2 regions of the Rhizobium sp. N122 genome follow, and region 1 is predicted to be linked to the other one. Evidence: predicted binding sites of a transcription regulator. Region 1 holds the regulator's gene; the other holds the start of a gene.

Region 1 (7,002 bases):
CGTTTCCACCATTCTGAACGCAAAAAAAGCTGGTCTCGGCGGCATCGCGGTGGAGGCAGGCCGCTCGCTGGTGCTCGATCGAGCCGCCGTCATCAAGGCCGCCGATGAGGCGGGGCTTTTTGTCTGCGGCATCGATCGCGGACTGCCGGCATGGGGGCTCGAATGAACGGGGCGCCGCTGAAAATTGCCGTCATTGCCGGCGAGGTGTCGGGTGATCTGCTCGGTGCCGATCTCATCGCCGCCCTGAAGCGGATTCATTCGGGGCCGGTGGAACTTGTCGGCGTTGGTGGTGAGGCACTGCAGGCGGAAGGCTTGCAATCGCTGTTCGATTTCTCCGAGCTGTCGATCATGGGCATCACCCAGGTGCTGAGCCGGCTGCCGAAGCTTTATACGTTGATCCGCCGGACGACCGCGGAAATCATCGCTGCGAGGCCTGATGTTCTGCTCATCATTGACAGCCCGGATTTCACCCATCGCGTCGCAAAGCGCGTGCGCACCGCGCTGCCCGATCTGCCTGTCGTCAATTATGTCTGTCCGAGCGTCTGGGCCTGGAAGGAATATCGCGCCACGCGCATGCTCGCCTACGTCGATCATGTGCTGGCCGTCCTGCCCTTCGAGCCGGCAACGATGCAGCGCCTCGGCGGGCCGGCAACCACCTATGTCGGCCATCGCCTGACTGCCGACCTTGCGCTGCTGGAGACCCGGCGCCTGCGCGCCGGCAGGCAGCCCGGCAATCGCACGATCCTGCTTCTGCCCGGCTCACGCTCCTCCGAAATCCAGAATCTCCTGCCGCATTTCGAGGTGGCGGCAAACGAACTTGTCGCCCGCAATGGACCGATGCGCTTTATTCTGCCGACAGTGACGCACAGGCAGGCGCTGGTCCGCCAATTGACGGAGAACTGGGCGGTCAAGCCGGAGATCGTTGTCGGTGCGCAAGCAAAATGGCAAGCCTTCGCGGAAGCCGATGCCGCCATGGCGGCATCCGGAACCGTCATCCTCGAACTGGCGCTGGCCGATGTTCCCGTCGTCTCCGCCTACAAGGTCGACTGGATCATGCGGCTGCTGACATCGGCCATCAAGACCTGGACCGGCGCGCTGCCAAACCTGATTGCCGATTACGCGGTCGTGCCGGAATATCTGAACGATATCCTTCGCGGTGCAAGTCTCGCACGCTGGATGGAGCGGCTGTCGGCCGACACCTACCAGCTCAAGGCGATGAAAGAGGGCTACGATCTGATCTGGCAGCGCATGCAGACCGAAAAACCACCCGGCGAACATGCCGCCGAAATCCTTCTCGACGTGCTGAACAAGAAAAAACCCGGTCGTCTCTGACCGGGTTTTCTTCTTTTCGGGCAATATATTGGCCGAAGCGATCAGCGCTTCGAAACCGGAATGTAGTCGCGCTTCGGTTCGCCGACATAGAGCTGGCGCGGGCGGCCGATGCGCTGTTCCGGATCCTCGATCATCTCGTTCCACTGCGCGATCCAGCCGACGGTGCGGGCAAGCGCGAAGAGCACGGTGAACATGGTCGTGGGGAAGCCCAGTGCCTTCAGCGTGATGCCGGAATAGAAGTCGATGTTCGGATAGAGCTTCTTTTCGATGAAATATTCGTCGGTGAGCGCGATGCGCTCCAGCTCCATCGCTACTTCGAGCAACGGATCGTCCTTGATGCCGAGCTCGCCGAGCACCTCATGCGTCGTCTTCTGCATGATCTTGGCGCGCGGATCATAGTTCTTGTAGACGCGGTGGCCGAAGCCCATCAGGCGGAACGGATCGTTCTTGTCCTTGGCGCGGGCAATATATTCCGGAATGTGGTCGACCGAGCCGATCTCATTCAGCATGTTGAGCGCTGCTTCGTTGGCGCCGCCATGGGCGGGGCCCCAGAGGCACGCAATGCCGGCCGCGATGCAGGCGAACGGGTTGGCGCCCGACGAACCGGCGAGGCGGACGGTCGAGGTCGAGGCGTTCTGCTCGTGATCGGCATGCAGGATGAAGATGCGGTCCATGGCGCGGGCAAGCACCGGATTGACCACATATTCCTCGCAAGGCACGGCAAAGCACATGCGCAGGAAGTTCGATGCATAATCGAGGTCGTTCTTCGGATAAACGAAGGGCTGGCCGATATGGTACTTATAGGCCATCGCGGCAAGCGTCGGCATCTTGGCGATCATGCGCAGGCTGGCGACCATGCGCTGGTGCGGATCGGTGATATCCGTGGAGTCGTGATAGAAAGCCGAAAGCGCGCCGACGCAGCCGCACATGACGGCCATCGGATGCGCATCGCGGCGGAAGCCGGTGAAGAAGCGGCTCATCTGCTCGTGCACCATGGTGTGGTGCGTGACACGGTAATCGAAATCCTTCTTCTGCGCGGTGGTCGGCAGTTCGCCGTAGAGGAGCAGGTAGCAGACTTCGAGGAAGTCGCCATGCTCGGCCAACTGCTCGATCGGATAGCCGCGGTGCAGCAGCACACCTTCGTCGCCGTCGATGTAGGTGATCTTGGATTCACAGGATGCGGTCGAGGTAAAACCCGGATCGTAAGTGAAGGAAGCGGTGTTCTTATAGAGAGCACCGATATCGATGACGCTCGGGCCGATCGTGCCGCTCTTGACGGCTAGGTCGACAGATTTGTCACCGATTTTTATTGTAGCGCTTTGATCCGTCATGCTGATCCTCCGAAATGGCGGTGGCGCCATAAAAGCGCCATAGGGGTTAAGCGTCCTCACCGATAGCTATATGATCGCGAAGCTAATGCCAAGTTACCGTGACGGCATTTTGTGCATTGCAGTATCACCTTTTAGGCACTGCAGCGATGAGCAGCGTGCATATCGGAAGCCAATGATTCGACTGGCCTTTTGGCGCTCGCGATTTTCCCTCATATTTCAATCGATTATCCTTGCCCGATTTGTTGGGAGGTTGCATTCTGGGCGCCTTCGCGGGTGACTTGGGCGGCGCATGCAGGAATTGACGACAGTCGAATTGCGGCCGGAAGCTGGCGCCGGATCCTCCGGCGTTTCTCTGCCTGTGGTGGCGACGCCATCGGCAAGGACGCAGTCGGCGACGCCCTGGCGCCACCGGCTGCCGGCCGCAGCCCGCCAATCCTTGCGCGCTTGCAGGTCCATGCTGGGCGAGGAGGCGGATCACGGCCGCCTGCTGCTGTTTTCGCCGGTCTTCCTCGGCGCCGGCGCATCCTTCTGGTTTCTGGCCGAATCCGATTTTCCGCTTTTGACATTACTGCTCTCGCTGTCGGTGCTGACCATTGCGGTTCTCATCACCGACCGTAGCCGGGCCGTGTTGCGAGCGACGTTGTTGGCGCTTGCACTTGTGGTCTGCGGCATGCTCTGCGCACAGTTCGAGAGCTGGCGGGCATCGACCGTGATCCTCGATTCATCCGTGACGACGACGCTGACCGGCCGTGTCGAACGGCGCGAAGGCGACGGCCGTGGGCGTTGGCGCTACATTCTCGCCGTCAGGGCCACAGACGAGCCGGAGTTGAAGCGGCCGCCGGGGCGCGTAACCGCGATTGTCCGCGGCGCCGACACGCCTTTCGAGATCGGCGACATTATCACCGGCAGGGCGCGGCTAACGCCGCCCTCGGGCCCCGCACTTCCCGAACTCAATGACTTCTCCTTCGGCGCCTATTTCGACGGCATCGGCGCCAACGGCTTCTTCTACGGCGCTCCGGCGAAAGATTTGGAGGCGGGCCCGCAGGGTGCAAGGTCGACGTCGGAAGCTATGCTCGAATGGCTTTACCGGCTGCGCAGCAGCATCGGCGACCGCATCAGGTCGATCCTGCCCGGTGATACCGGCGCCTTTGCCGCCGCCCTGGTGACCGACGAGCGGCGCGCGATCTCGAATGCGACGACGGAGGCGCTGCGCCAGTCGGGCCTCGCCCATATCGTCGCGATCTCGGGTCTCAACATGGCGCTGTCGGCCGGCATCTTCTTCGTCGGCTTCCGGATGCTGCTCAGCCTCTTTCCGGGCGTCGCCCAAGCCTATCCGACAAAGAAGATCGCCGCCGCAGGCGCGCTCATCGCCGTCACCGCCTATTACCTGATCTCCGGATTCGGGGTCTCGGCCGAACGCGCCTTCATCATGATGGCCATCATGCTGATCGCCGTCTTCTTCGATCGGCCGTCGATCAGCCTGCGCAATGTCGTTCTCTCGGCGCTTGTCATCATCGCCATTTCACCCTCCGAAGTGCTGGGCCCGAGCTTCCAGATGTCCTTTGCCGCGACATTGGCATTGGTATCGGGCTATCAGTTGTGGAAGGACCGGCGCGTCCGCGAAAACGCGTTGCTCAAGCTGCCGATCTTCCGGCCGGTCGTTGCGGTCGCCGGTTTCTTCGGTGGCGTCCTGCTGACGTCGCTGATCGGCGGTTTTTCCACGGCGCTGTTTTCGATCGAGCATTTTCATCGGTTGACGGCCTACGGCCTGCCGGCAAACCTCGCGACGATGCCGATCATCTCGTTCATCGTCATGCCGGCCGGGCTGCTGGCAATGTTGCTCATGCCGTTCGGCCTGGACGCTCCGCTCTGGGAGGTGGTCGGCTTCGGCCTCGATCTGGTGATCGCTGTCGCCAAGACGGTGTCCGGCTGGGGCGGCGATATCGGCGTCGGCCGTTTGCCCGCCTGGTATTTCGCCGTCGCCGTGGCCGGCTTCCTGCTGCTGACACTGCTGCGCACCCGGCTGCGCCATGCCGGCACATCGACCCTCGCCGTCTCGACGCTCTTCCTGCTGGTTCTGCCGGTCCCCCGGCCGCCGGATCTGGTGATTTCGGAGGATGGCAGTCTGGTCGCGCTCGTTGCAGTGGCGGCAATGGCTTCCAACCGCGAAAACCCGCCGGATTTCATTTTCGACCAGTGGCAGAGAGCACTGGTCCTGCCGACACATCATCCACCGAAGATGTTGGAAGGCCCTGCTATCCCGCCGGAGGGAGAAGACCGCCGCGTCAGGCTTTCCCACGATCAGCAGATCGAAGCGAGGACGGCGATGCGGGCGGCGGCGGGCGGTGAAACAAACCGCTTTTCCTGTGTCAAAAAGGCCTGGTGCACATCAAGGCTTGGCAATGGGCGCGTCGTCACCGTCATCGACAATGCCGCCTATCTCGGTCCGGCCTGCGATGCCTCCGATATCGTCGTCACGTCTGTCCGCCTGCGTTTCAATAGCTGCCGCTCGGGCGCGACGCTCTTTACCGGTGAGACGCTACGCAGGACCGGTTCCGTCGAGCTGCGCTTCGCGGACGCCGGCCTGGAGGTCGCAACCGCATTCGAGAGCCTGTCGCGGCCGTGGATACGCCATCGCGCCTATGACTGGCGCAGCAATAGTTTCGCCGAAACCGGCCCGTCCAGCGTCAGTGATAGCGGCGAATGAGACCGACGAGCTTGCCCTGCACCTTGACGCGGTCTGGCCCGAAGATCCGGGTCTCATAAGCCGGGTTGGCGGCTTCAAGCGCGATCGAGGCGCCCTTGCGGCGGAAGCGCTTCAGCGTCGCTTCCTCGTCATCGACGAGGGCGACGACGATGTCGCCGGGACTTGCCGTGCTGCCGTTGCGGATGATCACCGTGTCGCCGTCGAAGATGCCGGCGTCGATCATCGAATCGCCTTTGACCTCCAGCGCATAATGCTCACCCGAGCCGAGCATGTCGGCGGGAACGACGATGTCGTGGGTGTTGTTCTGGATCGCCGAAATCGGAACGCCGGCGGCGATTCGGCCCATGACCGGCACCGAGACCGAGTTGCCGTTGTCGGCGACGGGTTTTGCGGGTGCGGGGGCGGCGACCGGCTGGGGCTTGCCGAGGCTGCCCTCGATGACGCTCGGCGAAAAACCACGCCGGGGCTGAATGCTGGGGCTATAGGCCTCCGGAAGCTTGATGACCTCGAGCGCCCGGGCGCGGTTCGGTAGGCGGCGAATGAAGCCGCGTTCCTCAAGCGCCGTGATCAGGCGATGAATGCCGGATTTCGAGGCCAGATCCAGGGCGTCCTTCATCTCGTCGAAGGACGGTGGAACGCCGGATTCCTTCATGCGCTCATGAATGAAAAGGAGAAGCTCCTGTTGTTTGCGCGTGAGCATCGGCGTGTGACCCCTGATTGAAACAAATCCAGAACAGACACTATATGTTCCATATGTGTTCCGCAAGTAGCTAAATTTCCGTAAAACTTGGCGCCAACTCGTTGAGATTTTTATTTTCATTCGCCGGATCGGCGCCATGTCTTGCATTGAGGAAGGCGCCGTCGCACATCTCTTCGCAATTGCAGGAGGGGATATCATGAACACGAATTCCGCCAAGCCGCACCCACTGGATCATGTCGTGCTGCCGGTCGTCAATATCGATCTGGCGCGCGAAAGACTCGGCAAGCTCGGCTTCACCGTTGCGGCCGATGCCCGTCATCCCTTCGGAACGGAAAATGCCTGCGTCTTCTTCGCCGACAAGACCTATCTGGAGCCGCTCGGTATCGCCAGCGTCGAGGAGAGCGAGTCCTCGGCGCGGCAAGGCAATGTCTTCACCGCCCGCAACCGGGCCTTCCGCTTCCGTTGCGGCGATGAGGGGCTTTCGGCCGTGGTTTTCGGCACCGAGGATGCCGGCCTCGATCATCAAAGCTTCATTTCAGGCGGATTGAGCGCCGGCGAGATGCTGGAGTTCAGCCGGCTGATGAAAATGCCGGACGGTTCCAAAGGCATCGGCAGCTTCAAACTGGCCTTTGCCGCGGATCTGCGGGCACCCGATTTCTTTCTCTTCACCTGCCAACGCATCAATCCATTGCCGGCCGACCGCGGCGCGCTGGAGACACATGCCAATGGCGTGACCGGCATCGCCGAGATCGCGCTGTGCGCGCCTGATGCCTCCGCCTTCGCCGGTTTCGTCAGCCTTGTCATGGCGCAGTCGGCCGTCGAGAAAACCAGTTTCGGCGTCAATATCGCGGCGCCGAATGCGAAAATCAGCCTGATGACGCCGGAAGGGCTGGAGGCCTATTTCGAGTTTGCCATCTCATCCGCCGACCGCG
Region 2 (7,002 bases), on a different contig from region 1:
ATCGCCTCGGCGGGACATTCCGGCTCGCAGACGCCGCAATCGATGCATTCGTCAGGATGGATGACGAGGAAATTCTCGCCCTCATAGAAGCAGTCGACAGGGCAGACTTCCACGCAGTCGGTGTATTTGCACTTGATGCAATTGTCGGTCACGACATAGGTCATGAAGAACTCCAGGATTCCATGCGGATGGGGCCGGGCAACCTGGAACGTCGCGCCTATCCCCGTGCCGGAGGAAAAGCGTGGGCAGGCTTGGGAGGCAAGCACGCTTCCGGCAGGTTGTCAGTGACGTATCGGCTTTAACGCCGGATTTCAAGGACAAACGATCTGCAAAAGCCGCCGCCGCGGGCAGAGTTTTCTAATCCTCGTCCGACATCAGCCTATCGATTGCGCGTCGTTCCTTTTTGGTCGGACGGCCGGCGCCGGTCGCCCGGATCGCCTGCTCGTAGGGGGTGAGGCGTTTTGCCTCATCGGGCGGCGGCGACAGGTCCTCGTAGAGCAGGCGGGCCTCCTCGTAGGGGCCGCGCCGCTCGCCCGCCAGGCGCATGATGAGAACGACATCGCGCCGCTCCAGCGTCAGCTCGATCCGGTCGCCCGGCTTGACCATCTGGCTTGGATGGTTGCAACGCTCGCCGTTGATGCGCACATGGCCCGACTGGATATGGCTCTGCGCCAATGAGCGCGACTTCACCATGCGCGCGAAGAACAGCCACTTGTCGATGCGCTGGCGCGAACCGCTTGTCGGCTGTGTCTCCCCGCTCATGATTACTTCTTCATCTGCTCCTTGAGAGCCGCGAGCTTGGCGAAGGGTGAATCCGGATCGATCGGCTTCTCCTTGCGCGGCGGCTTGGCCTCGAAGCGCAGCGGCTGCGAACCGCCGCGGTTGTTGTTGCGATCGTTGCGGTCATTTCGCTCGCCGCGATCCTTGCGGTCCTGCCGATCGCCACGCGGCTGGTCGCTCCGTGGCTGGTTGTTGCGGTCGCCTCTTGCCTGCTGCGGCCGGCCGCCATCGCGGCCGCCGCCGTCCTTGCCGCGGCTGTGACGATTATTGTCGCGCCCTTCCCCGCCGCGATTGCCTTCGCCGCCTTCACCGCCGCCCGGCCGGCGATTGCGATCGCCGCGGTCCTGGTTCTGACCGCGCTCCTGGCCCTGGCCGCCACGGCGATCGCCGTGCCCACCGCGCGCCTGGCGCTGATTGTCGTTGCGGCCGCCGAGACGCCACAGAAGAACCGGCTTCGGTTCCGCCGGCTCGCCGGCTTCCCCGGAAGCGGATGCCTCAGACGTCGATGCCGTCTCCGTGGGAGCGGAAGCGTCATCCGGAGCGGATGCCTCGATCGCTTGATCAGGAGCGGCGGTTTCGGCCGCCACCGGCGTGTCGACATCAGCCGAAGCCGCCTCGGTTGCGGATGGCTCGGCAGCCGTCTCTTCCGCCGCGCCGTCGGCATCGTCGTGATCGGCCTTTTCGGCCGTCTCGTCGGCAGGCGTTTCCGCGGTCGTTACTGGCACTGCGGCGGTATCCTGCGTCGCAAGATGTGCCGATGCTTCTTCCGCCTTCACCGCATCGGCGCGATAGCCGAGACCCTTGAGGATTTCTTCCATGTCCTCGAGCGTCGCGCCGAGGATCGACAGCATCGCCGTCGTCGTCGTGAAGCGGCGGCCGTCATAGGCGCCCTCCGGGCGATTTGCCTGACCTGGCTTCCACTGCAGCAGCGGCCGGATGATATCGGCAAGCCGTTCGAGGATGTCGATGCGCACGGCGCGCTTGCCGAGGAAGCGGAAGCCGGCGAGCTTGTAGAACATCCGCTCGAAACTCGGATCGGTGACGACGGAGGTGCGGCCGGCGGCAAGCACCGGAATGAGATCGCCGTAGCCCGGTTTGTCCAGACCGTCGTTCTTCAGCGCCCAGAGCAGCGTGATGAGTTCGGCCGGCGCCGGCTTCAGAAGTGCCGGGACGAAGATATGGTAGGCGCCGAAACGCACGCCGTAGCGGCGCATCGAGGCGCGCGCCTCCTGGTCGAGCGATTTGACCTCCTCGGTCACGTCGCGGCGGAACAGCACGCCGAGATTCTCGACGAGCTGGAAGGCCAGCCCCTTGGCCAGACCCTGCAGGTCCTCGGCGCGCGATAGATCGTCGAGCGGCTTCAGCACCGTGCTAATATGATGATTGACGAAGCGCTCGACACGGGCGGCGACATGATCGCGGGCATTGCCCGTCAACTGTTCGTCGGCCAGCAGAATCACGCGCGGACGCATGACGTGCTCGCTGCCCGAAAGCCGCGCCACCGGGTCGCCGATCCAACGGATCAACCCGTCCGAGCCGATTGCCAGGTCGCTGTTGCCGGCGGCGTGGATTCGCGCCGCACGGGCCTCGAATTCGAGCGCAAGCGCTTTCTGCGACGCAGCCTGAACCGCCTTGGCATCCGGTCCGTCCGTTCCCGCCACCGGCGTGAAACGGAATCCGCTCAATTGCCCTACATGATGTCCTTCAACGAAGACATCGCCATTCACACTGATTTCAGCTTCCAGCATCGCATTCTCTCTCAGGCGCTTCATGAGCACAGATGTCCTGCGATCAACAAAGCGTTTCGTCAACCTTTCATGTAACGCGTCGGACAATCGATCTTCGATTTCCCGCGTCTTTTCCTGCCAGTGTGTCGGATCGGCAAGCCAACCAGGCCGATTCGAAACATAGGTCCAGGTTCTTATCTGCGCGATTCGCGCCGAAAGCGTGTCAATTTCCCCATCTGTCCGATCGGAGCGATGAACCTGCTCCGCAAGAAATTGCTCATTCACCGTGCCATAGCGGACGAGATCGGAAAAGAGGGTCGAGATAAGATCGGCATGTTGTGCCGGGGTGATACGCCGATAGTCGGGAAGCGCGCAAGCCTCCCACAGTTTTTCGACGCGGGCCGGCCTGTCGGCAAGGTCGATGACCTCGGGATAACGCGAAAGCTGTTCCAGCGCCTGCTGGTCGACCGCAGGCAGCGCCCGCGTCAGCCCCGGCACGCGCGGCCCCGCCTCGAGGCTTATCCGCAAGGATTGAATCGAGGAGAAGTCCATCTCGGTCGTGCGCCACTGCAAAACCTTGACGTTGTCGAATTCGTGCCCCTCGATGCGCTGCACCAGTTCCTCGTCGAAGGGCGAGACCTGCCCGGTGACGCCGAAGGTACCGTCGCGCACGTGCCGCCCGGCGCGCCCGGCAATCTGGCCGAGTTCTCCCGGATTGAGATTGCGGAACTGGTAGCCGTCGAATTTCCGGTCCTGGGCGAAGGCGACGTGATCGACATCGAGGTTGAGACCCATGCCGATCGCATCGGTCGCCACCAGATATTCGACATCGCCAGCCTGATAAAGCGCCACCTGCGCATTGCGGGTGCGCGGGCTGAGCGCGCCGAGCACCACAGCCGCGCCGCCGCGCTGCCGGCGGATAAGCTCGGCGATGGCATAGACCTCGTCGGCCGAGAAGGCGACGATGGCCGAGCGCTGCGGCAGCCGGGTGATCTTCTTCTGCCCGGCATAGAAAAGATGCGAAAGCCGCGGCCGCTCGACGATCGTGATGCCGGGCAGGAGCTGCTGCAGGATCGGCTGCATCGTCGCAGCACCAAGCAGCAGCGTTTCCTCGCGGCCGCGAAGATGCAGGATCCGGTCGGTAAAGATATGGCCTCGCTCGAGATCGCCGGCGAGTTGCACCTCGTCGATCGCGACGAAGGCGGCCTTGGTCTCGCGCGGCATCGCCTCGACGGTGCAGACAGAAAATCGGGCATTGGGCGGCGAAATCTTTTCCTCGCCGGTGACCAGCGCCACATTCTGCGCGCCGACCTTCTCCACCACCCGCGTATAGACCTCGCGCGCCAGCAGCCGGAGCGGCAGGCCGATCACGCCGGTCCCGTGCGCGACCATGCGCTCGATGGCATAATGGGTCTTACCGGTATTGGTCGGCCCGAGCACCGCGGTCACACCGCGTCCGCTCAGAATCATCGGCTGCGAAGTCAGAGTCATGGTCCATGCAAATGAGGCAGGCAGCCCCCGGGAAAAGAGTGCCTCCGCGAGGGAAGCCAGAGAACACATGGACAGCCGCCGCCGCAAACGCAAGGGCAGATTTCAAAATGCTTCGGCGATTACGACCTTTGCGAGTCACGCGTAGCGCCCGGATCTGCGAATCGGAACAGCGTGAGAACGAATCAGCGACGAATCGCTGACTCCTGCTGATTCAGCTTTTGTTCACGGCTAAGTATTGATTTTGAATCACTTTTTTCCACTAGATGCTGAATCACCGTACTCCCTGTCCCTCGCATTTTCGTCGCCACGAACAACGACTCCGTCCGGCGGCGAGCAATCGTAAATTGCGCCCGAAATTAACCTGTCGACCAAAGCCGGAACGAATCGGCGACGAATCGCCGACCCTGTCGGTTTCGCGTTTCGTTCACGGCCACATCTGGTGGCGACATTGCGTCCATGCGCTAGATGCGGATCGCCGACCGGCCTCCCTGCTCCGCCTTGCCCCATCGGCATTAATCTTTCGAAAGCCGGATTCAGATGCCGTTAAGATCGATGGCGCCCGATCAAAAACGGAACGAATCGCTGACGAATCGGCGACATCGGGACCTTCTTGCTTTGTTCACCGCAACATATTGTATTTAAAGATCTTTTTAACCATATGAGCAGGTTTCCGCTGGGTCGTGGGTCAGGAGGCGTCACATTTCCTGGCGTAACCGGGAACAAAAATCGCCAATGCGTGTTTCTCGTCCATTCAAATTGCCGATGAAATGAAGGAAACACACCATGCTTGGCACGATACTTCTTGTTATCCTCATTCTGCTCTTGATCGGAGCCTTGCCGAATTGGGGTTATAGCCGTGGCTGGGGCTATGGACCTTCTGGCGGTTTGGGGCTAGTTCTCGTGATTATCATTATCCTTGTACTCATGGGCCGCATCTAAAGGCCAACAAACCTGGGGAGTTACGACATGATGAAGAAGATTGTTCTTATTGGTGCCCTCGTCGGCGCCCTGGCATCCTGCACAGCGACCGAGCAGGGCACGGCGATCGGCGCCGGCACCGGTGCGGTCATCGGCGGTGCCGTCACCAACAGCTGGGGTGGTGCCGCCGTCGGCGCCGTTGCCGGCGGTCTCACCGGCGCTCTCATCGGCCAGTCGGTCGAACGCCGCGGCTACTGCGTCTATCGCGACCGCTACGGCCGCCGCTACGAGGCCCGTTGCCGCTACTGACCAGCAAAAGCATTTCGGACTTCCCAACGGGCGCTTCGGCGCCCGTTTTTCTTTGCCCGCCTGTCAACACGGTGTTGACGATCGGTCGCGAAAGCCGAACCTACCGACTCCGTCGGGCAGGGGCATATTTCCTTCATGAGCGCAGTGGGTAGGCCAAGCCGCCCGGCGCATTTGAAAGGAACGTTTCCATGGGTCAGATTTTCCTGAATTCCGCCGTCGCCATTCTCATCGCCTCGGCTTTCCTGGCAACCGCGATCTCAGCTCTTCGCGGCCAGGATCGCCCGCTGCAGCGCGTACCGGCCAAGGCTCCCCGACGGCATCCCCCAAACGCCGGCGACCGCTCCTGAACTTCCCCAGGAGGGCATCCATACAAAAAGCGATAGCGCATCCGGCAGGACACACTATCGCTTTCAAATCGAATCCGATTTTCGAGGTAGGTTAGACGAAGAACTGCCCGCCATTGGCCGTCAGCGTCGAGCCGGTGATGAAGCCGGCATCGTCGGAGGCGAGGAAGGTCACGCAGCGCGCGATCTCCTCGGGTTCGCCGAGGCGGCCGACGGGAATCTGCGGAATGATGCGTTCGTTCAGCACCTTCTCCGGCACGGCGAGCACCATCTCGGTCCCGATGTAACCGGGGCAGATGGCGTTGACGGTGATGTTCTTGGCCGCCCCTTCCTGGGCCAGCGCCTTGGTGAAGCCGAGATCGCCGGCTTTGGCCGCCGAATAATTCGCCTGACCCATCTGTCCCTTCTGGCCGTTGATCGACGAGATATTGACGATGCGGCCGAAGCTGCGGTCGCGCATGCCGGTCCAGACCTGATGCGTCATATTGAACAGGCCGGTGAGGTTGGTATTGATCACCTCGTGCCATTGCTGCGGCGTCATCTTGTGGAACATCGCGTCGCGGGTGATGCCGGCATTGTTGACGAGCACGTCGACCGGCCCGATCTCGCTTTCGATCCTGGCAATCCCCTCGCCGCAGGCGGCATAATCCGAAACGTCCCATTTGAACACCGGAACGCCGGTGGCCTCGTGGAAGGCTTTGGCTTTCTCGTCGTTGCCGGCATAATTGGCGGCAACCCTGTATCCGGCGTTTTTCAGCGCCACGGATATCGCCGCGCCGATGCCGCGTGTACCCCCGGTGACCAAAGCCACTCTGCTCATGTTCCGCTCCCTTTTTGTTTTCGCCCCGCCGTGGCGGGATTTTCAATCAATGACGGATCGCATGCTGTTTAAAGTGCTTCGAAGCACATGGCGACACCCATGCCGCCGCCGATGCAAAGCGTCGCCAGGCCCTTCTTGGCACCGCGGCGCTTCATTTCGAACAGCAGCGTGTTGAGAACGCGCGCCCCCGAAGCGCCGATCGGATGGCCGATCGCGATCGCCCCGCCGTTGACGTTGACGATCGCCGGATCCCAGCCGAGATCCTTGGTGACGGCGCAGGCCTGCGCCGCAAAAGCCTCGTTGGCTTCGACGAGATCGAGATCGCCGACCAACCAGCCGGCCTTTTCGAGCGCCTTGCGGGACGCCGGAATCGGGCCGGTGCCCATGATGGAAGGATCGACGCCCGCCGTTGCCCAGGAAACGATGCGGGCGAGCGGCTGGATGCCGCGCCGGACCGCTTCAGCTTCGCTCATCAGCACCGCCGCGGCCGCACCGTCGTTGAGGCCGGAGGCATTCGCGGCCGTAACCGTGCCCTCCTTGTCGAAGGCCGGGCGCAGCTTGCCCATTGCCTCCAGTGTGGCGCCGTGGCGGATATATTCGTCGGCATCGACGG

Evidence for each region. The regulator LexA, encoded in region 1, represses DNA repair genes until DNA is damaged. The targets are predictions, from matches to a motif close to TGTTCNNNNTGTGTTCNG.
Region 2: a site for LexA is predicted at 4,161-4,178, ahead of ATY75_RS23385 (helicase-related protein). Genes of this name have one in related genera too.

The regions. Positions count from the first base shown of each region.
Region 1 is NZ_LOKU01000027.1:10,560-17,561, reverse strand. Features, by position in the region: gene ATY75_RS19860 (LpxI family protein) at 1-166, shown strand, start outside; gene lpxB (lipid-A-disaccharide synthase) at 163-1,332, shown strand; gene gltA (citrate synthase) at 1,374-2,663, opposite strand; gene ATY75_RS19845 (ComEC/Rec2 family competence protein) at 2,953-5,370, shown strand; gene lexA (transcriptional repressor LexA) at 5,351-6,070, opposite strand; gene ATY75_RS19835 (VOC family protein) at 6,267-7,002, shown strand, end outside.
Region 2 is NZ_LOKU01000036.1:20,609-27,610, forward strand. Features, by position in the region: gene fdxA (ferredoxin FdxA) at 1-164, opposite strand, end outside; gene ATY75_RS23380 (RNA-binding S4 domain-containing protein) at 358-762, opposite strand; gene ATY75_RS23385 (helicase-related protein) at 765-3,998, opposite strand; gene ATY75_RS23390 (DUF3309 family protein) at 4,782-4,937, shown strand; gene ATY75_RS23395 (glycine zipper domain-containing protein) at 4,965-5,225, shown strand; gene ATY75_RS34705 (hypothetical protein) at 5,414-5,572, shown strand; gene ATY75_RS23400 (beta-ketoacyl-ACP reductase) at 5,664-6,389, opposite strand; gene ATY75_RS23405 (acetyl-CoA C-acetyltransferase) at 6,458-7,002, opposite strand, start outside.